3 regions of the Gordonia sp. QH-12 genome follow, and region 3 is predicted to be linked to each of the others. Evidence: riboswitches for the same ligand, from Rfam matches in the RefSeq annotation. Region 3 holds a riboswitch; each other region holds the start of a gene.
What was found. Region 3 has a riboswitch for cobalamin ahead of metE (5-methyltetrahydropteroyltriglutamate--homocysteine S-methyltransferase). Riboswitches for the same ligand answer to the same signal wherever they lie in the genome.
Positions count from the first base shown of each region.

Region 1: linked by a shared signal. The riboswitch ahead of Y710_RS07740 (CbtB domain-containing protein) and the one ahead of metE (5-methyltetrahydropteroyltriglutamate--homocysteine S-methyltransferase) in region 3 are both predicted to bind cobalamin.
Region 2: linked by a shared signal. The riboswitch ahead of Y710_RS16925 (ABC transporter substrate-binding protein) and the one ahead of metE (5-methyltetrahydropteroyltriglutamate--homocysteine S-methyltransferase) in region 3 are both predicted to bind cobalamin.

Region 1 is NZ_KQ969288.1:2,011-9,537, reverse strand. Features, by position in the region: gene Y710_RS07745 (ATP-dependent helicase) at 1-4,071, opposite strand, end outside; cobalamin riboswitch at 4,125-4,272, shown strand; gene Y710_RS07740 (CbtB domain-containing protein) at 4,314-4,535, shown strand; gene Y710_RS07735 (CbtA family protein) at 4,556-5,362, shown strand; gene Y710_RS07730 (histidine phosphatase family protein) at 5,368-5,859, shown strand; gene Y710_RS07725 (8-oxoguanine DNA glycosylase OGG fold protein) at 5,884-6,690, shown strand; gene Y710_RS07720 (acyl-CoA dehydrogenase family protein) at 6,785-7,527, shown strand, end outside.
Region 2 is NZ_KQ969305.1:26,618-34,144, reverse strand. Features, by position in the region: gene Y710_RS16945 (MFS transporter) at 1-104, opposite strand, end outside; gene Y710_RS16940 (TetR/AcrR family transcriptional regulator) at 104-652, opposite strand; gene Y710_RS16935 (TetR/AcrR family transcriptional regulator) at 734-1,291, opposite strand; gene Y710_RS16930 (acyl-CoA thioesterase) at 1,341-2,141, shown strand; cobalamin riboswitch at 2,180-2,366, shown strand; gene Y710_RS16925 (ABC transporter substrate-binding protein) at 2,394-3,359, shown strand; gene Y710_RS16920 (FecCD family ABC transporter permease) at 3,367-4,407, shown strand; gene Y710_RS16915 (ABC transporter ATP-binding protein) at 4,404-5,216, shown strand; gene Y710_RS16910 ((2Fe-2S) ferredoxin domain-containing protein) at 5,216-5,950, shown strand; gene Y710_RS16905 (hypothetical protein) at 6,037-6,738, shown strand; gene Y710_RS16900 (hypothetical protein) at 6,845-7,527, shown strand, end outside.
Region 3 is NZ_KQ969293.1:21,906-29,432, reverse strand. Features, by position in the region: gene Y710_RS11795 (acetyl/propionyl/methylcrotonyl-CoA carboxylase subunit alpha) at 1-895, shown strand, start outside; gene Y710_RS11790 (hypothetical protein) at 1,026-1,382, shown strand; gene Y710_RS11785 (hypothetical protein) at 1,427-2,011, opposite strand; cobalamin riboswitch at 2,108-2,342, shown strand; gene metE (5-methyltetrahydropteroyltriglutamate--homocysteine S-methyltransferase) at 2,451-4,802, shown strand; gene Y710_RS11775 (FMN-binding glutamate synthase family protein) at 4,947-6,599, shown strand; gene Y710_RS11770 (NUDIX hydrolase) at 6,617-7,222, opposite strand; gene Y710_RS11765 (pyruvate carboxylase) at 7,260-7,527, opposite strand, start outside.

The DNA.
Region 1 (7,527 bases), on a different contig from region 3:
CACCACGCCGTAGCGGTCGAGAAGCACCTCGCAGGTGGCAGCGGCAGCGGTGGTCGGATCGACGGCGATGCGACGGATCACCGACCACCGCCCCCCGACCGTGGGCGGCGTGGCTGCCGCACCCGCAGCACCCGCCAGATACTGCGACGACAGCCGCGCGGCGCGCAGACGCGGCGGCCGACCGCGAGTCCGGTGGGCGGAGGTGGCCGACGATCGTGCGCTGCGCGGCGGGTTCAGCGCGGCGCGGACCACCGAGAACGAGTCGTTCGTGATGAGCCCGGCCCAGACGAGATCCCACAGCAGGTCCGGCAGTTCACCGTCGGGGATCGCGTGCTCTGCGTTGTTCAGCGCGTCGGACAGCTCGCGGAAGCGCAGGGCCCCGCCCCGGTCGAGAGCGGTCCGGACCGCGTCCTGCGCGGGAGTCAGTTCGGTGTCCTCGGCGGGCCGGAGGGTGAGTGCGGCGGCGTCGGCCAGATGCAGGGCCACCCAGCCGTCGGCCCCGCCGATGCCCCCGTGTCCGGACCAGATCACCTCGCCGGAGGCGGTCAGCTCATCGAGCATCGACGGCCGGTAGTCCTCCACCCGGGCCGGCAGCACCAGCGTCTCCCACGCCGACGCCGGTATCGGCTGTCCGGCGAGTTGCTCGACGACGGCCGCGACGCCGGCGGCGCCGCGCAGCCGTGACTTCCCGGTGACGTGCTGCCAGCCGAGCAGGAATCGGTTGTACGCCTCGGCGCTGACCGGCTCCACTTCGGCGCGCCCGGCCGCCAGCGATCCGCGGCGGAGCTGGGTGAGGACGTCGGAATGGCACCACTGGCTCGGGGTGCGCCCGGTCTGCGGTTCGGGCGGGAGCGGAATGAACTCGCCCTCGATCACCGTTCGTCGCGCCGCGAGCTCTTCAAGGGTCCGGGTCACCACCGCGGGCGCCATGCCGAGAGCTTCCGCGACATCGGCGGTGGTGAACGGTCCGTGGGTGCGGGCGTAACGGTGCACCAGGTCGGCCAGGGGATCGGCGACAGGCTGGAGGTAGGCGGCGGGGACGCCCAGCGGGAGCGGTATGCCGAGGCCGTCGCGGAGGCGCGCTGCGTCGTCGACCGAGGCCAGAGCGGTCGCGCCGCGGAAGGGCACCTCGATCAGGCGGCCGTCGGCGACGAGTCGCTCGAGCACCTCGTCGAGCGGAACGGCGAGTGGGTCGTCGCCCCGGTAGCGTTCGGCGATCTGTCCGGGTGTGCACGGTCCCAGCCATCGCAGCAGGTCCACCACATCTTGATCGTCGCGCGCCCGCCGTTCCGGAGCCGTCCGCTGGAGCCGTGCGACGACCTCCGTGATCACTGCGGGATCGAGCAACTCACGCAGGTCGACGCGGCCGAGGAGCTGGGCGAGCAACGCGGTGTCGAGGGACAGCGCGGTCGCCCGGCGTTCGGCGAGCGGGGCGTCGTCGTCATAGATGAACGAGCCGACGTAGCCGAGCAGCATCGAGGCCGCGAAGGGCGACGGCGTGGACGTCTCGACCTCGGTGATCCGGATCTTGCGCTGCATGATGCGGGTGAGGACGTCCACCAGCGAGGGCAGGTCGTAGACGTCGGAGAGGCATTCGCGGACCGTCTCGAGAATGATCGGGAAATCGCTGAAGCGCGACGCCACCGCCAGCAGCTGGGCGCTGCGCTGCCGCTGCTGCCACAGCGGGGCACGCTTTCCGGGATCACGGCGCGGAAGCAGCAGCGCCCGCCCGGCGCACTCGCGGAACCGCGACGCGAACAGTGACGAATCGGCCAGCGCGCGTGTGACGTCCGCTTCGATGTGCTCGGGGTCGAGGAGGAAGACGTCGGCCCCCGGCGGATCGTCATCGGTGTCGGGGAGGCGCACGATGATGCCGTCGTCGGTGGCAGTGGTGGCCCCGTCGATGCCGAGACGTGCCGAGAGCTGCGCGGCCACGGCACCGGCCCACGGTGCGTGGACCCGCAGGCCGTAGGGGGAGTGCAGCACCAGCCGCCAGTCGCCGAGCTCGTCGCGGAAGCGTTCCAGTACGAGGGTGCGGTCGGTCGGGAGCACGCCGGTGGCATCGCGCTGCTGGGCGATCAGCGCGGACAGGTTGCGCTCTGCATTGGCACTGAGCCCGAGTTCGGCGGCGAGTGCGGCGAGCTTCTCCTCATGGCCCGCGATCCCGATGAACTCACCGATCGCCGCACCGAGCTCGGCCGGACGACCGACGGCGTCGCCGATCCAGAACGGCAGCCTCCCCGGCATGCCGAACGCGGGCGAGACCAGCACCCGATCGTGTGTGATCTCCTCGATTCGCCAGCTCGACGCGCCGAGGGCGAACACGTCGCCGACCCGTGACTCGTAGACCATCTCCTCGTCGAGCTCTCCGACCCGGCGGGGCTGGCCGCTTTCTGCGCGGTCGGTCCCGCCCACGAGGAAGACGCCGAACAGCCCGCGGTCGGGGATGGTCCCGCCGGAGGTGACCGCCAGACGCAGGGTGCCGCGCCGGGCGGTGAGCCGCCCGGCTGCGCGGTCGTAGTCCACCCTCGGGCGCAGTTCGGCGAATTCGTCGGACGGATACCGGCCGGATATCAGATCGAGGACGGCGTCGTACACGTCGCGGGTGAGGGTCCGATACGGCATCGCGCGCCGGACGGTCGCGTACCAGTCGTCGACGTCGAGATCGTCGACGGCGGTCGCCGCGATGGTCTGCTGGGCGAGGATGTCGAGCGGGTTGGCCGGTACCGAGAGCGCCTCGATGCGGCCGGCGAGCATTCGCTGCGCCACCACCGTGCAGTGGATCAGGTCGGTGCGGTGCTTCGGAAACAGCACGCCGCGACTCACCTCGCCGACCCGGTGTCCGGCGCGGCCGATGCGCTGCAGCCCGGCCGCGACGGACGGCGGGGCCTCCACCTGGATCACGAGGTCGACGGCACCCATGTCGATGCCGAGTTCCAGTGAGCTCGTTGCGACCACGCACCGGAGCCTGCCGGATTTCAGATCGTCCTCGATCTGTGCACGCTGCTCTTTGCTCACCGAGCCGTGGTGGGCGCGGGCGAGGACGGCGGGCGCGCCCGCCGTGTCTCCACTGGCCGAGACGTAGGCGGGCATCCCGCCGGGCACTGTCGGGTTCGGTCGGTCCGGGTCGAACTCGATGCCCGCGCGTTCGGCGGCGATCTCGTTCAGCCGGGCGGTCAGACGTTCGGCGAGACGACGAGAGTTCGCGAAGACGATCGTCGAGCGATTCTCCTCGATGCGGTCGACGATCGCCGACTCCACGTGGGGCCAGAGGGAACCGGCGGTCGGGGAGAAGGCGTCGTCGAGATCGTCCGTCCCGGTGTCCGGCGGCGGGATGGCGGTCATGTCCTCCACCGGCACGTCCACGGAGAGGTCGAAGGTCTTCGCCGCAGGCGGCTTCACGACGGTGCAGTCGCCCTCGCCCGCCAGGAACTCGCCGACGAGTTCCTCGGGCCGCACGGTCGCTGACAGCCCGATGCGCTGCGCGGGCCGCTCGAGCAGCGCATCGAGCCGTTCGAGCGAGAGCGCCAGGTGCGTGCCCCGCTTGGTCGCTGCGACGGCGTGCACCTCGTCGACGATCACCGTCGTCACCGTGGCGAGGGTCTCGCGCACCGAGGAGGTCAGCATCAGGTAGAGCGATTCGGGCGTGGTGATCAGGATGTCGGGCGGATGGGTCTGCAGCCGTCGGCGGTCGGCCGCCGAGGTGTCCCCGGACCGGACTCCGACCGTGATCGACGGTGCGTCGAGTCCCATGATCTGCGCCGCGTGCGCGATGCCCACCAGTGGTGCCGACAGGTTCCGCTCCACGTCGACGGCGAGTGCCTTGAGCGGTGAGATGTAGAGGATCCGGACACCCGGAGCGGTGCCCGCACTGCCGCCGGTCGCGGCGTCGATCCGCTCGCGGTACAGCGAGTCGATGGCCCACAGGAAGGCTGCGAGGGTCTTGCCCGACCCGGTCGGAGCCACGACGAGGGTGTTCTCGCCGCGGGCGATCGCCGTCCACGCACCGGATTGGGCTCGGGTCGGCGCGCCGAACGCGTCGCTGAACCACCGCTGCGTGGCCGGATGCATGCTCCGAAGGATCTGACTGCCCGATGCCACACTCCCATTCAAGCGCACACCTGTGACACTCAGCGGATTGCGGCCGGCGGTACACTCAGCGGGCCGATGCGGTTAACCCGGTGCGAATCCGGGGCGGTCGCGCCACTGTGAGCGGTCCGCCGACGACGCCGTCGGACTGCGAGCCAGACAGTCGCATCGGTGTGAACAATGCCGACCCCGGGCGCGTGATCCGGGAGAACAGGACGTCGACGATGACCGCATCCACCGCAACGCAGGGCGTACGTTCCCTCGCCGTGCCGAACCTCTCCGCCGCGAGCGCGGCCCTCTGGCTCACCGCCACCGTGGCACTCGCGGCGCTCGCCTACTACTTCCTGGGATACGACCAGGGCGCGGTGTCGGTGTTCGGCAGCGACACCCATGTCCACGAGTTCGTGCACGACGCACGGCACTTCCTCGGCTTCCCCTGCCACTGAGCCGGGGAGACAACAGAACAATGGAGCGCAGATTCACCGGCGCAGGCGTGCTCGCAGGCCTGATCGCCGGACTGGTGTCGTTCGTCTATGCGCGGATCTTCATCGAACCGCAGGTGCGGCTGGCCATCGACTACGAGGAGGAGCGGTCGCACGCCGAGTCGATGCTGTCCGGCGAGCATGCACACGAGCACGAGATCTACAGCCGAACCGTCCAGGAGAACATCGGTGCGGGAGTCGGCACGGTCGTCTTCGCCGTCGCGATGGGCGCCCTGTTCGCCGTCGCGTTCACAGTTCTGTGGGCCTACGTGGGACGTCGGTGGCCGGCCGCGGACCCTCGGGCGGTCGCAGCGGGGCTGGGTGCCGTGGCCTTCGTGGCCGTGATCGGCGTCCCCTACTTCGTCTACCCGCCCAACCCGCCCGCGGTCGGCGAGGAGGACACCATCGGAGCGCGGTCGGGCGCCTACCTGACGCTGACGCTGGTGTCGGTGGCGCTGATGGTCGTCGCGGTGATCCTCGGCTGCCGGCTCGCGGACCGGATCGGCGGACTGTGGTCGGGTGTCACCTCCGCGGTGGTGTACCTGGTCGGTGTGACCATCACGGCCGCGCTTCTTCCCGAGTTCAAGGAGATCCCCGGTCCGGTGATGGACGGCGACCGGATCGTCGGCGCCGGATTCCCCGGACAGGTGGTGGCCGACTTCCGGGTGTACGCGATCGCGAACCAGGTACTTCTGTGGACGGTCCTGACCGTGGCGTTCGTCGCGCTGCTCGGCGTGATGATGCGCCGGTCCAAGACTTCCGACCGCACGCTCGCGGAGGTCGGCGCCTGACGTCGGTGCATCTGGTGGTCGCCGCGCGGACCGCACCCAACAGAGCGGTCCGGTTCGGCGGCGAGCACGACGATCTCGACTCGCGTGGCCGCCGGGATGCGGCGGCGCTCGCATCGCGGCTGCCCCGGGCCGGACGGGTGATCGCCGGACCCGAGAGATCGGTGACGCAGACCGCACGCCTGGCGTGCGGTCTGTTCGGCGTCGACCCGCGACTGGCGTCGCTCGACGTCGGCCGCTGGCGGTCGACCGCGCCGGAGTCGGTCGACCCGGCGCAGTTGGGCGCCTGGTTCGGCGATCCCCTGTGGTCGGGCCACGGCGGTGAGTCGGTCGGCGCGTTCGTGGGTCGGATTCGCGGCGTTCTCGCCGCGCTCGCCGCGGGTGGGCCGGCGACGCTCGTGGTCGCGGGCCCGGTCGCACAGGCCGTGCTCTGCGAGGACGCCGCGAGCTTCTTTGCGGCCGACGTGTGCCCGGGCGGGCTGTACACGGTCACGCTCTGACGTCGCGGAGCAGGTGCGACGTCGATGTCAGAGGGCCGTGCGACCATCGGCCGCATGGACGAGAGTTGGAGCGGCGACGGCGCGGACGCGCACCTGGTGATTCCGGCGGACTGCATCGCCTGGTGCCGGAACCAGCCCTACGCCGAGACGGTTCTCGAGGATGTCGTCGAAGTGGATCTCGACTGGTGGAACGAGCGCCTGGCTCAGTGCGAGATCCCGGCGCAGGTCAGCGGGCGCGATGCGGACGGAACGCAGGTGTGGAAGGGCACCGCGTACCTGCGTCGGGGCGATCTCGAGCCGGGTGTGCACGGAATGGGCCTCGGTGACGAACCGGAACTCGATCGCCTGTACATGTGTGCCGCCTGGCTGGCCGAGCACCCGCTGCGCGGCGGTGTCCGCCGATTCGTCGACGTCCGGTCCGGGCGGGATGCGGGCACGCCGTTCGCCGCGGTCGAGCGTGCGCTCGTCGCCTGCCGGCGCGCTCCGGCACTGATCGACGCCGCGGCGTATCGGGACTGGTCGGGATGGCCGGTCGCTCCTGGTGTGGGCCACGTCCTGATGTCCCTGTACTGCTGGGCGATCCACTCCGGGGCACCCGACCGTCCGCAACTGCTGGATGCTGCCAGCGCCGGCAGTCTCACGTGGAACGGCTGGCTTGTCGCGTCGTCGGTGTCGCACTACTCCGTCCGCAGATACGTGCGGTACAACTCCCTGCTTCACCGCTGGGCCGCGCAGGCGGGCGTGGCGCCGGAACTGGTCGAGATGTGGCTCAATCGGCAGTGGCACAGTCGCCTGGCCGAGGCCGCCGTACGGGACGGATCGGCGCTGTGACGAGCCGGTCGACTGAGGGCGTCGACCTACCGGGTCGGTGACACGATGCGCTACCGTCAGACCTAAGTGAAACGTGTTCCAGTTTGGAGGCTTGATGTTCGAGTGGTCTGAGGAAGATGTGATGGTCCGCGACGCTGTGCGCGGCTTCATCGACAAGGAGGTCCGGCCCAATCTGGAGGGTCTGGAGTCGGGGTCGCTCCCGCCGTACGACATCCTCCGCAAGATGCTGGCGACCTTCGGGATGGACTCGATGAACGCCGAGAGCCTGGAGAAGGAGCTCGCAGCCGAGGAGGCGGGCGAGCCGCGATCCTCGGGCGGCGGATCGAACAGTCTCGCCAACTCGATGTTCCTGATCCTCAACATGGAGATGGCGGGGGTCAGCCTGGGCCTCATCGCGTCGATGGGCGTCTCACTGGGCCTGACGGTCTCGACGATCCGCAGCCGCGGCACCCTGGCGCAGAAGCGTCGCTGGCTTCCGGAGCTGGTGACGATGGAGAAGGTGGGGGCGTGGGCCATCACCGAGCCCGACAGCGGCTCGGACGCGCTCGGCGGGATGAAGACGACGGTGCGCCGCGACGGCGACGACTACATCCTCAACGGCAACAAGACCTTCATCACCAACGGCCCGTACGCCGACACCATGGTGGTCTTCGCCAAGCTCGACGAGGGCGACGGCACGCCGATGCGCGATCGCAAGGTGCTCACCTTCGTCCTCGACAAGGGCATGGAGGGACTCACCCAGGGCAAGCCGTTCAAGAAGATGGGCATGATGAGTTCGCCGACCGGTGAGCTGTTCTTCGACAACGTCCGGGTGGGCCGGGATCGTTTGCTCGGAGA
Region 2 (7,527 bases), on a different contig from region 3:
ATATCCATCACGATCACGAGCAGGCTCGCACTCAACACAGCGGTCGCGAGCCAGGCGCGGACGGTGGAGTAGCCGGTGCTCCCCGTGGTGGGTGAGGCAGTCATCACGGTTGTCTTTTCTGCGCCATGAACGGCGCGACGAGAGTGTGCAGGAAGTCTTTGGAGACGACGGTGTTGTGCAATGCCGCGTGCATCACGACACCGTCGGAGACGATCGCGAGGGCGAGCGCGTTGTCGGGTCCGACGTAATCGCTCAAGATCTCGACGAGATTGGTCTGCCAGCGGAGCGACAGCGCGCGCAACTCGGGATCGAACAGGCCCGCCGATATCAGCGAGACGTCGGCCGCGACGGCGCGGCTGTCGGCGAGGTAGTCGTGAATCTGATCCACCAGCGCTTCCGCTGACCCGCCGGCCGCGACCAGGCTGCTCCGCACGGCGGCCAGGTCTTCGTCGACCTCCGCGGCGAGCCGCTCCAGGGCCTGGGTGCGCAGGTCGTCGATGGAGGTGAAGTACTGGGTCGTCGATCCCAACGGCACACCCGCACGCTCGGCGACGCGGCGGTGCGTCAGCGCGGCCGGTCCGAGTTCGATCACCAGATCCGCCGCCGCGGCGAGAATCGCCGCCCGCCGTGCCTCCGGGTCGTGCTTGGCCATGACTCCATCGCAATTCTGTACGAATGTACATGTACTTTTGTACAGGGTTGGCGGAGGTCTGTCGACCGAATATCGGAGGGCTCAGCCCCACGTCTCGCGGATGTGTGACGACAAGGCGTCGAGCGGTGCGGTGGAACGGGTGGCGCGAGAGGTGATGATGGCGCCTTCGAGGGCTGCCACCAGCATGTCGCCAGCCCGTCGGGCGGCGTCCGCGGCCAGTCCGTCGGCCTCGAAGGATGCGGCGATCTGGCCCGCCAGCGTTTGGAAAGCCGTGGCGGCGCGCTCGGCCGCACCCGGGTACTCCGCGGCGGAGGTGGAGGCGGCAACCAGGGGGCAGCCGAGGCGGTAGTCGTGGCGCACCAGGGTCTGCTTCCACTCGTCCACGATGACGATCAGACCCTCCACAGCGGTCCGGCCGTACAGTGCGGCCGCGAGGCGCGACGAGGCGTGCCTGCCCGCCTCGTCGGTGGCCTGCTCCAGCAGTTGCGCCTTGCCGCGGGGGAAGTGCTGGTACATCGAGCGCCGCGCCACGCCGCTGTGCTCCATGAGCTCCGACATTCCGAATCCGTCGGCTCCCTTGCTCCGGAGCAGCTGAGTCGCCGACAGGAGCAGTCGGTCGCGGACGGGGAGTGTTGCCATGCACTCAGGGTACGCGTGAGTAGAACGATCGTTCTGTTACCGTCGACGCATGACTCACGTTTTCGATGAGGCCATCGCCCTCACGCCCACGGCGTCGGACCATGTGGTCCGCGCGCAGACGCATCCCGCGTACAACAACATGGTCGGCCCGTTCGGCGGCATCACGGCCGCGACCGTCGTCAACGGCATCCAGCAGCGGCCCGACGTCCTCGGCGATCCGCTCGCGCTGACCATCAATTACGCGGCACCGATCGCCGAAGGACAGTGGGATCTCGACCTGCGGCCCGTCCGGACCAACCGCACCAATCAGCACTGGGTGGTGACGATCAGCCAATCCGGACAGGTGGCGGCCACCGGCACCGCGGTCTTCGGCGTCGCCCGTGACACCTGGTCCGACACCGAGCCGACGCCTCCGGCCGCACCGCCCGCCGAGGAGGTCGAGGTCAGCGAGTACGTGGACTTCATCGCCTGGGCCAAGAACTACGACAAGCGGTTCGTCGCGGGCGGCATGGACGGGAGGAACGACGCCGACTCGACGTCGACGCTGTGGCTGCGCGACCGGCCCGAGCGGCCGCTCGACTTCCCGGCGCTCACCGCGATGACCGACGTGTTCTACCCTCGTGTCTTTCTCCGGCACGGAACCTACATGCCGGCGGGCACCATCACCCTGACCACGTATTTCCACGCCACCGCGCAGGAACTCGAGGCGCATGGAACCGGACACGTCCTCGCGACGGCGCGCGCCGCCCGGTTCGGGCACGGTCATTTCGACCAGTACGGACAGCTCTGGTCGGGCGAGGTGCTCCTCGCGACCACGCACCAGCTCGTGTACTTCAAAGACCCCGCCTGATTCGAGGTCGCCCGAGTGTCCCGGCCGTGCCCGGATACACTCGGGCGATACGTCACGGTGCTCGGGAAGTCCGGTGAGAAGCCGGCGCGGTACTCGCCACTGTGAACAGGTCCGGAAGTCGCCGGGAGTGCAGGACTCCAGCCACTGGGTGCTCGTCATCTGGGAAGGTGTGACCGCCGGCAGTCCTGTGTAGCCAGGAGACCGGCCGCGGCGTACCCCGAAGTTCCACGAGTATCTGGAAAGGGGGTCGCATTGCGCACCCTGAAGAACGCGGTGATCCTGGCCGTCGCCGGCACCGTCCTCACCGTCTCTGCCTGTTCCGGCGACGATCCCGCATCCGGCGCCGACGGCTCGGCGATCAGCCTGCAGAACTGCGGCCGCACCGTCACCCTGAAGAAGCCGGCCGACGCGGCCATCACCGTCAACCAGGGGGCCACCGAGTCGGCCCTGGCCGTCGGCGCCGGCGGGCAGCTGGTCGGCACCGCCTACCTCGACAGCGCCATCGCCCCGCAATGGGCCGCAGCCTACGGCGAGATCCCGGTGCTGTCGGAGAAGTACCCCACCCGCGAAGCGGTCCTCGAGAAGCACCCCGACCTGATCGCCGCGTCGTACAGCAGCGCCTTCGACGACAAGGCGCTGGGAAGCCGGCAGTCGTTCGACGACCTCGGTGTGGCGACCTACGTGTCGCCCTTCGGCTGCGAGGACAAGTTGAAGCGTCCGGCCTCGTCCTGGGACGCGGTGGCCGGTGAGACCAGCGACTACGGCGTGCTCTTCGGACGGACGGCCGATGCCGACCGGGTGAACGCCGACATGCGCGCGAAGCTCGCCGACCTCACCGCGAAGTCGGCCGGACGGGGCAAGACGGTTCTGTGGTGGGATTCCTCGACTGACAAGCCCTTCGTCGGTGCCGGCGACGGCGGGCCGCAATTGGTCATCGACGCCGTCGGCGCGAAGAACGTCTTCGGAGATCTCTCCGGCAACTGGGCCGAGACCGGCTGGGAGGCGGTGCTCAAAGCCGATCCGGACGTGATCGTCCTGGTGGACGCCGACTGGGATCCGGCCGCCGCCAAGCGGAAGTATCTGGAGTCCGACCCGGCGCTCAAGGACCTGAAGGCCGTCGCGAAGGGATCGTTCGTGGTGATCCCGTTCGCTGAGAGCACCCCCGGTCCGCGGCTGATCGACGGCGCCGCCAAGCTGTCGGACGCGCTCGCGAAGTAGTCGGCGCGTGCGCGAACGGCTCCGCGGTACACCGGCCCTGGCGGGTTGGCTGGCCGGACTGACGATCCTGCTGCTGATCAGCATGGCGCTCGGAATCGTGGTCGGATCGGCCGATCTGCCGCTGGGCACAGTGGTGCGAGCGCTCGGCAGCAGCGTGGGCATCGGCACGTCCGATGTGCTCGACGAGAACATCGTCGTTCAGCTGCGGCTGCCGCGGGTGGTCGGAGCGGCACTCATCGGTGCGGGCCTGGCGGTCTGCGGCACCGTCCTGCAGTCGTTGACGGGCAACCAGCTGGCCGACCCGTACATCCTCGGGATGTCTGGCGGTGCGTCTCTCGGCGCCGTGGTGGTGTTGAGCACGGGAGTCGGCATGGGCAGCATGGCCGGTGGCTCAGTGGTCTCCGTCGCAGCGTTTCTGGGGGCGATGGGTGCGCTGCTGCTGGTGTTCGCGATCGCGGTCACGCGCGGGGGCGCGCTGCTTCCGGGCAGACTGATCCTGGCCGGCGTCGCCGTCGGGCAACTCGCCGCGGCGCTGAGTTCGGCGTTGATCTACTTCGGCCCGCACGGCACCGCCGACCGCGTCATGTTCTGGTCGATGGGGTCGGTGGCCGGCATCCGCTGGAACACCCTCGCGCTGACCGCGATCGTCACCGTGTGCACGATCGTCGCCGTGCTGGCCCACGCCCGAACGCTGGACGCCTTCGCCTTCGGTGAACGCGCCGCCGCGAGCCTGGGCACTCACGTGGCCCGCACTCGCTGGGTGCTCTACGCGCTGGTGTCGCTGTGCACCGCCGTCCTGGTGGCGCTGTCGGGGATCATCGGGTTCGTGGGGCTCGTGGTGCCGCACATGGTTCGCTTTCTCGTGGGCCCGCTGCACTATCGGGTCCTGCCGGTGGCGGTGGTGCTCGGGGCATTGGTGGTGGTCTGGGCCGACATCATCGCCCGCGGCGTGATGCCGTCGCGGGAACTGCCGCTCGGGCTCGTCACCTCGGTGATCGGCGTGCCCGCCTTCATCTACCTGCTCCGGCGACAGCGAGGCACCGAATGACCGGTACCGAGACCGGGATGCCCGGCATCGAGATGCGGGCGGTGAGCTTCGCCCGCGGCGAGCGGAGAATCCTCGACGACGTCACGGCCCGGGCGCCCGCCGGCCGATTCACCGGCGTGATCGGCCCGAACGGGTCCGGAAAGTCGACCCTGCTGTCGATGGTGATGCGTTGGCAGCGGCCCGACGCCGGACAGGTGCTGCTGGGCGGCACCGACGTCCGGGAGTTGGGCCGCCGCGAGTTCGCGCGCACCGTCGCCGAGCTGGAACAGCACTCGGCGACCGTCCTGGAACTGTCGGTGGAACAGATTGTGGAGCTCGGCACCATCCCGCACGCCGGCGGATGGGCCAGGCCGCTCGGAGACGCCGCGCACGAGGCGCATCAGGCCATCGGAACGCTCGGCATCGAGCATCTGCGGCACCGCACCTGGCAGACCCTGTCCGGCGGCGAACGGCAGAAGGTCCAGATGGCGCGGGCGCTGGCGCAGCGCCCGAAGGTCCTCGTCCTCGACGAGCCGACCAACCATCTCGATGTGGCGGCCGGGCTTCACCTGCTGCAGCTGGCCCGGGATCTCGGCCTCACCGTCCTCGCTGCCCTGCACGATCTGCAACTCGCCGCGATGTACTGCGACCACCTCGTCGTGCTCGACGAGGGCCGCGTCCGTGCGCAGGGCAGCGCCTCCGAGGTGCTGACGCCCGAGTTGCTGGCGGACGTCTACGGCCTCGACGCGCAGGTGCTTCGCCATCCGGTCACCGGCGGGCCACTGATCGTCATGTGCGGCGTGGTTTCGGCCACAGGAGGGGAGAAGTGATGATCGACGCCGACTGGGTGATCGTGACGGCGCCGACGGATCGCGGCGCGGATGTGCACGGCGAACTCGCCCGTGCGCTGGGAGAGCTCGCCGAACGCCATCCGGGCACGGTCTTCCGCTCCGCCGTCCTGGGCGGTGAGTCCGACACCGTCACCGAGGTGCTCGACGAGGCGGCCCGCGAGGGCGCCGACTCGGTGGTGGTGCTGAGCGGTCAGACGCTCGCCGACCGAAAGATGGACGCTTGGTTCCGCCGCGTGATCGGGCACTGGCTGCGGAACCGCCCGGCGGGCTCCGCGCCGGATATCAGAATCGGCGGATCGCTTTGCCAGACAACGGATTACGCGAATCTGATCGAGCGGGCTGCCGCCGACGGCGGGGCCCCGGCCCGCGATACCACCGCCCCGCTCGCGACGAAGGCCTGGGACGCGGTTCCCGGGTTCGCGCGACACGTGCTGGTCTGCCGCGGTCCCCGATGCTCGGCGCGAGGGGGCGCCGAGACGCAGTCGGAACTCTCCGCCGAACTCGACGCCCGGCGGCTCGGCGACGACGACGTCCTCATCACGCTCACCGGGTGCCTGTTCCCCTGCTCGCAGGCGCCGGTGGTCGCGGTCTACCCGGACGACGTCTGGTACGCCGGACTCACAGCGGCGCGAGTCGCCGATGTGGTGGAGCGGCACCTGGTGGGAGGTGAACCGATCCGGGAGTGGTTCGGAGACCGATCGGCGAGCCGGTGAACCGGACGCCCGAGCGGAGACGGCCGGGGACGGCCCGGATGTCCGGCAAGTACATTCAGTACTGAAACCACAGTCGAAGGGGACACATGGCGGGCAGGGCGATCCGGATGTCGGTGGCGATGCTGGCGGGTGGCGCAGTGCTCGCCTCGGTGGGATGCAGCACCGACGGCTCGTCCACCGCTGCCGAGCGCGAGGCCGCCGAGCTGCCGCTGACACAGGCCGAACTGCCCGCCGGTTTCCACACCGCCCGGCTCAGCAAGGACGCCCTCGCGCAGATGACGGAGCAACTCTCCGATTCCACCGCACACGTCGACATCGCACCCGCGCAGTGCGCGGCATCCGGAGCGATGGTCACCACGATCGACCCGAAGAGGGTCGGCGTGATGGCGGCGACCGATGGCGACGATGCGATCAGCGAGTCGGTGCAGCCCGTCGCCGAGATCGACGGCGGCGTCGACCTCGAGGCTGCGCGCAAGCAGGTCACCGGCGACTGCGGCGTCGTCCGGGTGCACGTGAAGGCCGGCCCGGTCAAAGGTTCGGAGATCACCGTCACGCACACCGTGATCGACGTACCGCGCGGGGCCGCCGACCAGGTCCTGGCGGTGGAGAGCCGGAGTAGGACGGTGAACGGTTCCAAATCCGGTGAGACGAGTCTGCTGGTAGGAAACGCCCTCGTCAACGGTTACGCGGTCACCGTACAGATGAGCGCCGTCGACCAGACCGCCGATCTGAATCGTGCAGTTTTCGAGGACGTCTTCGCCAGGGCGATCGCCAAGGCCGCGCGCTGACCGCCGCCTCGACGGGATGCCGGTGCCGCGCCCGGATTCCGCATCGGTCAGGATTGTCCCGTCTACTCAGTATCACCAGATAGGGATGAAGACCGACGTGATGACAATGAAGAGGATTGCCGGCGCCGCCGCTGCCGCGAGCGCGGCATTGCTGCTCGTGACCGGCTGCAGCTCGACCGAGGACGGCGCACCGGTGCCGGGTGCCGCATCGTCGGCCGCCGCACCGTCCGCCGATGCGGGCAAGGCGCCGACGCTGGTGATCGGCAAGGCCGAGTTTCCGGCCGGGTACCAGGTGACCCCGGTTCCGCGAGACCAGATCCAGAAGGTCGCCGATTCCGTCCTCAGCTCGACGAAGAGTGCCAAGGTGACGCCGGCGAACTGCATGCAGCTGAGTGCGTTTCCAGACAAGATCGACCTCGCCAAGACCGGCTTCGTCATCGCGATGAAGGGCACCTCCGTGCTCGCTGAGACCGTCTCCGTGGTCGACCACTCCGTGGAGGACTTCCGCAAGGCCGTGACCGGCGACTGCGGCAAGATCAAGGTCGAGATCACCGAGGGCCAGGCCGCGGGCGCGAAGGGCACGGCCGTCTCGAAGGTGATTCCGGCGCCGAAGACGAAGGCGGACGACGCGATCGTCGTGCAGCAGAGTTCCACGATCGACTTCAAGGGAACCACCACCAAGACGTCGATGATCGTCGGTTACGCGATGGTCAACGGCTACCTGGTCAGCGTGCAGGCCAGCGACGCCTCCCCGCAGTCGACTCCCGACCTGGCAGCGTTCAACAAGGT
Region 3 (7,527 bases):
CCCGGTCACCGAGGAGACCTCGGGCATCGATCTGGTGCGCCAGCAGTTCCGCATCGCCGAGGGCAAGGCCCTGGAGATCACCGAGGACCCGACCCCGCGTGGTCACTCCTTCGAGTTCCGGATCAACGGTGAGGACGCCGGGCGAGGCTTCCTGCCCGCGCCCGGCCCGATCACCGTCTACCGCGAGCCCTCCGGCCCCGGCGTCCGCGTCGACTCGGGCGTCCGCCAGGGCGACGTCATCGGCGGTCAGTTCGACTCGATGCTGGCCAAGCTGATCGTCACCGGCGAGAACCGGACCCAGGCACTCGAGCGCGCCCGCCGCGCACTGGCCGAGTTCGAGGTCGACGGCCTCGCCACCGTGATCCCGTTCCACCGCCACATCGTGTCGAACCCCGCCTTCATCGGCAGCACCGACGAGAACGGCGTCGAGGGCTTCGAGGTCTACACCAAGTGGATCGAGACCGATTGGGACAACCCGATCAAGCCCTTCACCGGCGGTGAGCCGCTCGACGACGAGGACGACACCCAGCGCCAGAAGGTCATCGTCGAGGTCGACGGCCGCCGCGTCGAGGTCTCGCTGCCCGGCGATCTCAACCTGGGCGGCGGTGGCGGCACCAACGGCGCCATCCGCCGCAAGCCGAAGTCGCGCACGCGCAAGAAGGGCGGCGGCGCCGCTGCCTCCGGCGACGCCGTGACCGCGCCGATGCAGGGCACCGTCGTCAAGGTGGCCGTCGGTGAGGGCGACGAGGTCGCCGAGGGCGACCTGGTCGTGGTCCTGGAGGCCATGAAGATGGAGAACCCGGTCACTGCGCACAAGGCCGGCACCATCACCAGCCTGTCCGCCGAGGCCGGTGCCGCGGTCACCCAGGGCACGGTGCTGCTCGAGATCAAGTAGAACCGGATACACCTCCGGCTGTGCCGTTCCGCCTGACCGATGTGGAGTCAGGAGGAACGGCACAGCCCGTTTCGGAGCCGTGCACGCGCCCGGATCCGGCCGATTCGTGAGCGAACGAGAAGGACCCGTCATGGAAGCTGTCGAGATCAACGCCGGTGCGTGGTATCTGCGCGCCCTGCGGCACGACGAGCGGTTGTCCGATGTGCCCGCGCTCGAGCTCCTCGGCGTCGGCGATCCAGTCGAGTACATCCGAGCCGCCGACGCCGCGTGGGCCGACGAGTCGCGTCTCACGTGGGCGGTGTGCGTTCCCACCACCGGAGAACTCGCGGCGCTGATCGGCGTCGACGCCGCGGGGTCGGTGGCCGGCCTCGCCCGCGACGGCTACGACGCCGCGCTCGCGGCCGCGGTCGATCCCGCCACCCGTTGCGCGAGCGCACTGCTCGACGTCGAAGCGGCGGCTCTGCGCTCCGGACTGCCGGGCCGCTGACCCGGACGCCGCGCATCCAGGTCGCCGCGCATTCAGGCAGGCGCTCAGAGGGGCGAGTCGGCGGGGTTCCCGAGATCGGTGCAGTCGACCAGCACCATGTCGTCGCGGTGCGCGACGAGATACCGCACGGCAGGCAGTCCCGCCCCCAGCTCCGCGATGGCCTCGCGAACGCGTTCGGCTCCCAGGTAGAAGGGTTGGGCGGGACGGCCGCCGAACGCCGCGCGGCACAGACTCGTCGGGCAGTCGGCGGCGGCCTCGATGACGCGTGCGACTGCGATCGAACCGGCATCCGGGCTGTCGAGGGTCTGGATCACCGCCCCCGCCAGACTCGGATGCTGATCGACGAACTTCAGCGCCGCACTCGAGCAGGCGTCGAGACTGTCGTACCACTCGGGGAGATAGAGCGTCGTCGACGAGGTGTCGGGCGCCGGAACCACGCGGGCGCCGAGCGCCACATAGATGTCCTTGCAGCCGCCGGCGCCCAGACTTGACACGCAGGCCATCAGTCGCTGTTCTGTCGGAACATCGCCGTCACCTGCGGGATTCCGCTCGTCTCCACGGGCTACGAGGATGATCCCAGCGACCGGATGAGCCGGTCCGCCGGAGTTAAAATCACCGCCGGATCCCATGCTGCCCAATGGTACCCGGTCCTTTACCATCGATAACTGCAACTGGTTCGCCCGGCCGGGATCACTATGGAGCCCCTGCTTCCCGCCGGGCGTCGACGCGAGTTCGCTGCCGACGGCAGCGACCGCCCGCGAAGAGGGAATCCGGTGAGACTCCGGAGCTGACCCGCAGCGGTATGTCGGAACGACCGCCGTCACACGCACTGGGACCGCCCCGCCCGAGCCACGGCTCACCGGCGGCGGCGCCTGGGAAGCGACGGCCAGTAGAAGCGGGCTCCATTCCTGGCCCGCGCGCCGACGAGCCCGAAGACCTGCCGGATGTATCGAGCGCATCCGCGCCCGATGGCTGTCCGCCTCGAGGAAACGGGCGACTGACGAACTGCGGTTCGCAGCGCCCGGTATGGCGACGGCTCGAACTACTCATGCAGGAGAAGAACACGTCATGTCCGATGACACGACTATCACCACCGACACCAGAACCACCGACTCGGCGGGCTTCACGGCCACCGTCCCCGGCGTCGCCCGGATCGGCGCCAACCGGGAGCTCAAGCGCGCGGTCGAAGCCTATTGGGCGGGCCGGATCGACGCCGCCGCGCTCACCCGGGTCGCAACGGGCATCCGCCGCGACAGCTGGAGCAGACTGATCGACGCCGGTTTCGACTCGGTGCCCGTCAACACGTTCTCGTACTACGACCAGGTGCTCGACACCGCTGTGATGCTCGGCGCGCTGCCACCGCGAGTGGCGGCGATCGACGATCCGCTGGACCGCTACTTCGCCGCCGCCCGCGGCACCGCCGGCGGCCCGGGCCCCGACATCGCACCGCTGGAGATGACCAAGTGGTTCGACACCAACTACCACTACCTGGTTCCGGAGATCGGTCCGGACACCGAGTTCATCCTCGACCCGGGCGCAGTCCTCGATGAGATCGCTCAGGCGCAGGCTCAGGGCGTGCCCGCCCGTCCCGTGGTGATCGGACCGATCACCTTCCTCGCGCTCGCCAAGGCGGTCGACGGCGGCCCGGCACCGCTGACCCGCATCGACGATCTCCTGCCGCTCTACACCGAGCTCCTCGGCCGCCTGGCCCAGACCGGTGTCGACTGGGTCCAGATCGACGAACCCACGCTGGTGACCGATCAGGCCGACGGTCTCACCGACCTCGCCGAACGCGTCTACGGTGTGCTGTCGGCTGTCCGGACGCGCCCGCGGATCCTGGTGCAGACGTACTTCGGCGATGCGGGCGACCGTCTCGCGGCGCTGGCGCGGACCGCGGTGGAGGGCGTCGGAGTGGACCTGGTGACCGGCTCTCCGGACACCGTCCGCACGGCCGATCTGACCGGAAAACTGGTAGTCGCCGGCGTGGTGGACGGCCGCAACGTCTGGCGCACCGACCTCGACGCGGCGCTGGCCGCACTCGAGTCGCTGCGCGCGCACGCCGGTGCCCTCGCGGTCTCGACCTCGTGTTCCACACTGCACGTCCCGTACACCGTGCGCGGCGAGTTCGAACTCGACCCGGTGCTGCACGGATGGCTGGCCTTCGCCGAAGAGAAGTTCGGCGAGGTGGCCGCGCTCGCTCGGGCCCTGGCGCACGGCCGGGACGACCAGGCGTGCCGGTTCGAGGCGGCGCGCGCGGCACTGGCGTCCCGGGCAGCGGACCCGCGCGTACACGTCGCCGCGGTCCGCGAACGCCTCGCCGGGCTCACTCCGGCCGACTGGACCCGCTCGCCCGCGCCCGACCGCCGTGAGGCGCAGGACGCCGCGCTCGGCCTGCCCGTCCTGCCGACCACGACCATCGGCTCGTACCCGCAGACGGTCGAGATCCGCAAGGCGCGCCTCGCGCTGCGGAACGGAACCATCGACTCGGCGGCCTACCGGTCCCGGATGGAGCAGGAGATCGCCGCGGTGATCGCCCTGCAGGAGCAGGTGGGTCTGGACGTCCTCGTCCACGGGGAACCCGAGCGTAACGACATGGTCCAGTACTTCGCCGAACAACTCGACGGCTTCTTCGCGACGGCCGCCGGCTGGGTCCAATCGTACGGGTCACGCTGCGTCCGGCCGCCGATCCTCTTCGGCGACGTCCGGCGGTCGTCGCCGATGACGGTCGGCTGGATCACCTACGCGCAGTCCCTGACCGAGAAGCCGGTCAAGGGCATGCTCACCGGCCCGGTGACGATCCTCGCGTGGTCGTTCGTCCGCGACGACCAGCCGCTCGCCGAGACCGCGCGTCAGGTGGCTCTCGCGATCCGGGACGAGACCACCGATCTCGAGCGCGCGGGGGTACCGATCATCCAGGTCGACGAACCGGCACTGCGCGAACTGCTGCCGCTGCGGACCGCCGACCGCGCGGCGTACCTCGACTGGGCGGTGACCGCCTTCCGTATCGCCACCGGCGGGGTCGGCGACGCCACCGCGATCCACACGCATCTGTGCTACTCGGAGTTCGGCGAGGTGATCGGTGCGATCGCCGCGCTCGACGCGGACGTCACCTCCATCGAGGCGGCGCGCTCCCATATGGAGGTCCTCGACGACCTCGACGCGGCCGGCTTCGCCGCCCAGGTGGGTCCGGGCGTCTACGACATCCATTCGCCGCGCGTGCCGGCCGCCGATGAGATGGCCGCGTCGCTGCGTGAAGCGCTCGACGCGGTGCGCGCCGACCGGCTGTGGGTCAATCCCGACTGCGGGCTCAAGACCCGCCGCACCGACGAGGTCACCGCCGCGCTGCGGAACATGGTCGACGCCGCCCGCCGGGTCCGCGAGGAGATCGCCGCCGATCGGGCCACGGTGCCCGCCACCTGATCGCGACCGGATCCATCGGACACCGCTCACCGGTGGCCGATGGGTCCGGTGGGCCCGTCCTGCCTCCGGTACCGCCGCGTCCGAACTACAGTGGAAGCCGCCCGATTCCCCGACCGGCGGTGCCCGCGACAAGAGGTGGAGACGATGCTCAGATGGTTGGCTGTTGCCGCGACGTGGGTTCTCGCCGCGGTGTCCTCGACGCTCGTCCTGGTCTCCCCGTGGTGGCTATTCGTCACCGGCGTCCTCGCCTTCATCGCCCTGGTCGGCACGTACGACCTGGTGCAGGCCCGCCACAGCATTCTGCGGAACTATCCGGTGCTCGGGCATTTCCGCTTCCTCATGGAGAGCATCCGGCCGGAGATCCAGCAGTACTTCATCGAACGCGACACCGACGGGACCCCGTTCGACCGGGAGACGCGCACCACGATCTACGAACGCGCCAAGGACGTCAAGGACGTCGACCCGTTCGGCACCCAGCGCGATCCGACGGTGATCGGATACGAGTACGTGCGGCACTCGATCGTCGCGCACTCCGCCACCGACGAGACCCCCACCGTGCGGATCGGCGGGCCGGCGTGCACTCAGCCGTACGACATGGCGATGTACAACGTGTCCGCGATGAGCTTCGGCGCGCTGTCGGCGAATGCGATCCTGGCACTCAACGGCGGTGCCGCCAAAGGCGGCTTCGCACACGACACCGGTGAGGGTGGGCTCAGCTCCTACCATCTGCGGCCCGGGGGCGATCTGATCTGGGAGATCGGCACGGGTTATTTCGGCTGCCGCACCCCCGACGGGCACTTCGACCCCGAGCAGTTCCGTGCCAAGGCATCGAACCCGCAGGTCAAGTGCATTTCGATCAAGCTGTCCCAGGGGGCCAAACCCGGTCTCGGCGGAGTGATGCCCGGCCCCAAGGTGACGGCCGAGATCGCGCAGATTCGGGGTGTCCCCGCCGGGCGGTCCGTCGTCTCACCGCCCTCGCACAACGCTTTCCACACCCCCGTCGGGCTGTGCGAGTTCATCGGCCGTCTGCGCGACCTGTCGGGCGGCAAGCCGGTCGGCTTCAAACTGTGCGTCGGTTCGCGCAGTGAGCTCCTCGGCATCTGCAAGGCCATCCGCCAGACCGGGATCGCACCCGATTTCATCATCGTCGACGGGGCCGAGGGCGGCACCGGGGCCGCGCCGGTGGAATTCGAGGACAACGTCGGGACCCCGCTGACCGAAGGCCTGATGACGGTACACAACGCACTGGTCGGCACCGGTCTGCGCGACCAGATCCGGATCGGCGCGTCGGGCAAGATCACCAACGGCATCGACATCGTCAAGCGCGTAATCCAGGGCGCCGATTTCACCCTCGCGGCGAGGGCGATGATGATGGCCGTCGGATGCATTCAGGCGCAGCAGTGCCACACCAACAAGTGCCCGGTCGGCGTCGCCACCCAGGATCCGAAGCGAGCCCGCGCACTCGACGTGCCCGACAAGACCGAACGGGTCTACAACCTGCAGCGCCACGTCGTCGACAACGCCAAGCAGTTCGTCGCGTCGATGGGGCTGACGAGCTTCGACGATCTCCACCCGTCGATGCTGATGCGGACGGTGGGGCCGAACAGATCGAAGTCGTACGCGGAGATCTACGAGTGGCTCGCGCCGGGCGAACTGCTGACCCGCCCGCCGGAGTCGTGGCGCGAGGACTGGGAGTACGCGAGTGCGGAGTCCTTCGTCCTCACGAGTGCACACGAACCCGATCCGTCACACCGGCCGCCGAGCCACGGCAGCACCCAGCATCCGCTCGCGGTGTAGCCCCGCTCGCGGCGTTCTCAGCGCCAGGCGAACACCGGCTGTTCGAGATCGTGAACGCGGGTGTCCCGGCCGGCCAGTACCACCTCGGCGAACTGATACACGACCGCGGCCGTCGGCGCGTGGATCCGGGCGCCCGCGATGTTCAGCGCGACCAGGGTGCGCGGCGACTCCGGTATCCGGCTGAACACCGCCGGCCTGCGCAATTCGTCGAAGGACACGAAGAAGAGCTCGTCCACCTCGGCCGGACTCGGATGGACGGGCGGGTCGTCGTCCACCCAGCACACCACCGGTGTCATCAGATAGCCCGACCGCGTCTCGTAGTCGTCGAGAAGGCCGAGCACCGTCTCCTCACCGAGCTCGATCCCGATCTCCTCGTGCAGTTCGCGCAACGCGGCCCGGGTCGGCGTCTCGCCGGGATCGAGGCGTCCGCCCGGGAGCGCGAACTGATTGGAGTGGTTGCGCAGGGACGACGGCCGCCGGGCGATCCAGATCCCGTACTCCCCGCCGTGACGGACGACGGTGATGGCGACCGCCGAGTGCCGGAGCCTGCCCGCCGGGTCGTCGATGGTCCGGCGGGCCCAGCTCCCGATCCGCTCCCGTGCCAGTTGCCGCGTGATCTCCATGCCGTCATCTCTACCCGGTGCGGCGTCCCGAGGGCGGCTAACCGATCACCACGAGCAGGTCGCCGGGCGCCACCTCGGCGACCGCGTCGACGGCGACCCGCTCGACCACCCCACCGACGGGCGCGGTGATGGAGGCCTCCAACTTCATCGCCTCGATCGTCGCCACGGTCGATCCCGCGGTGACGCTGTCGCCCTCGGCCACGGTGACGGTGACGACGCCGGCGAAAGGCGCTCCGATCTGGCGCGGATCACTGCGGTCGGCGCGTTCGGCGACAGCTGCCGACGGCTCCACCGACCGGTCCTGG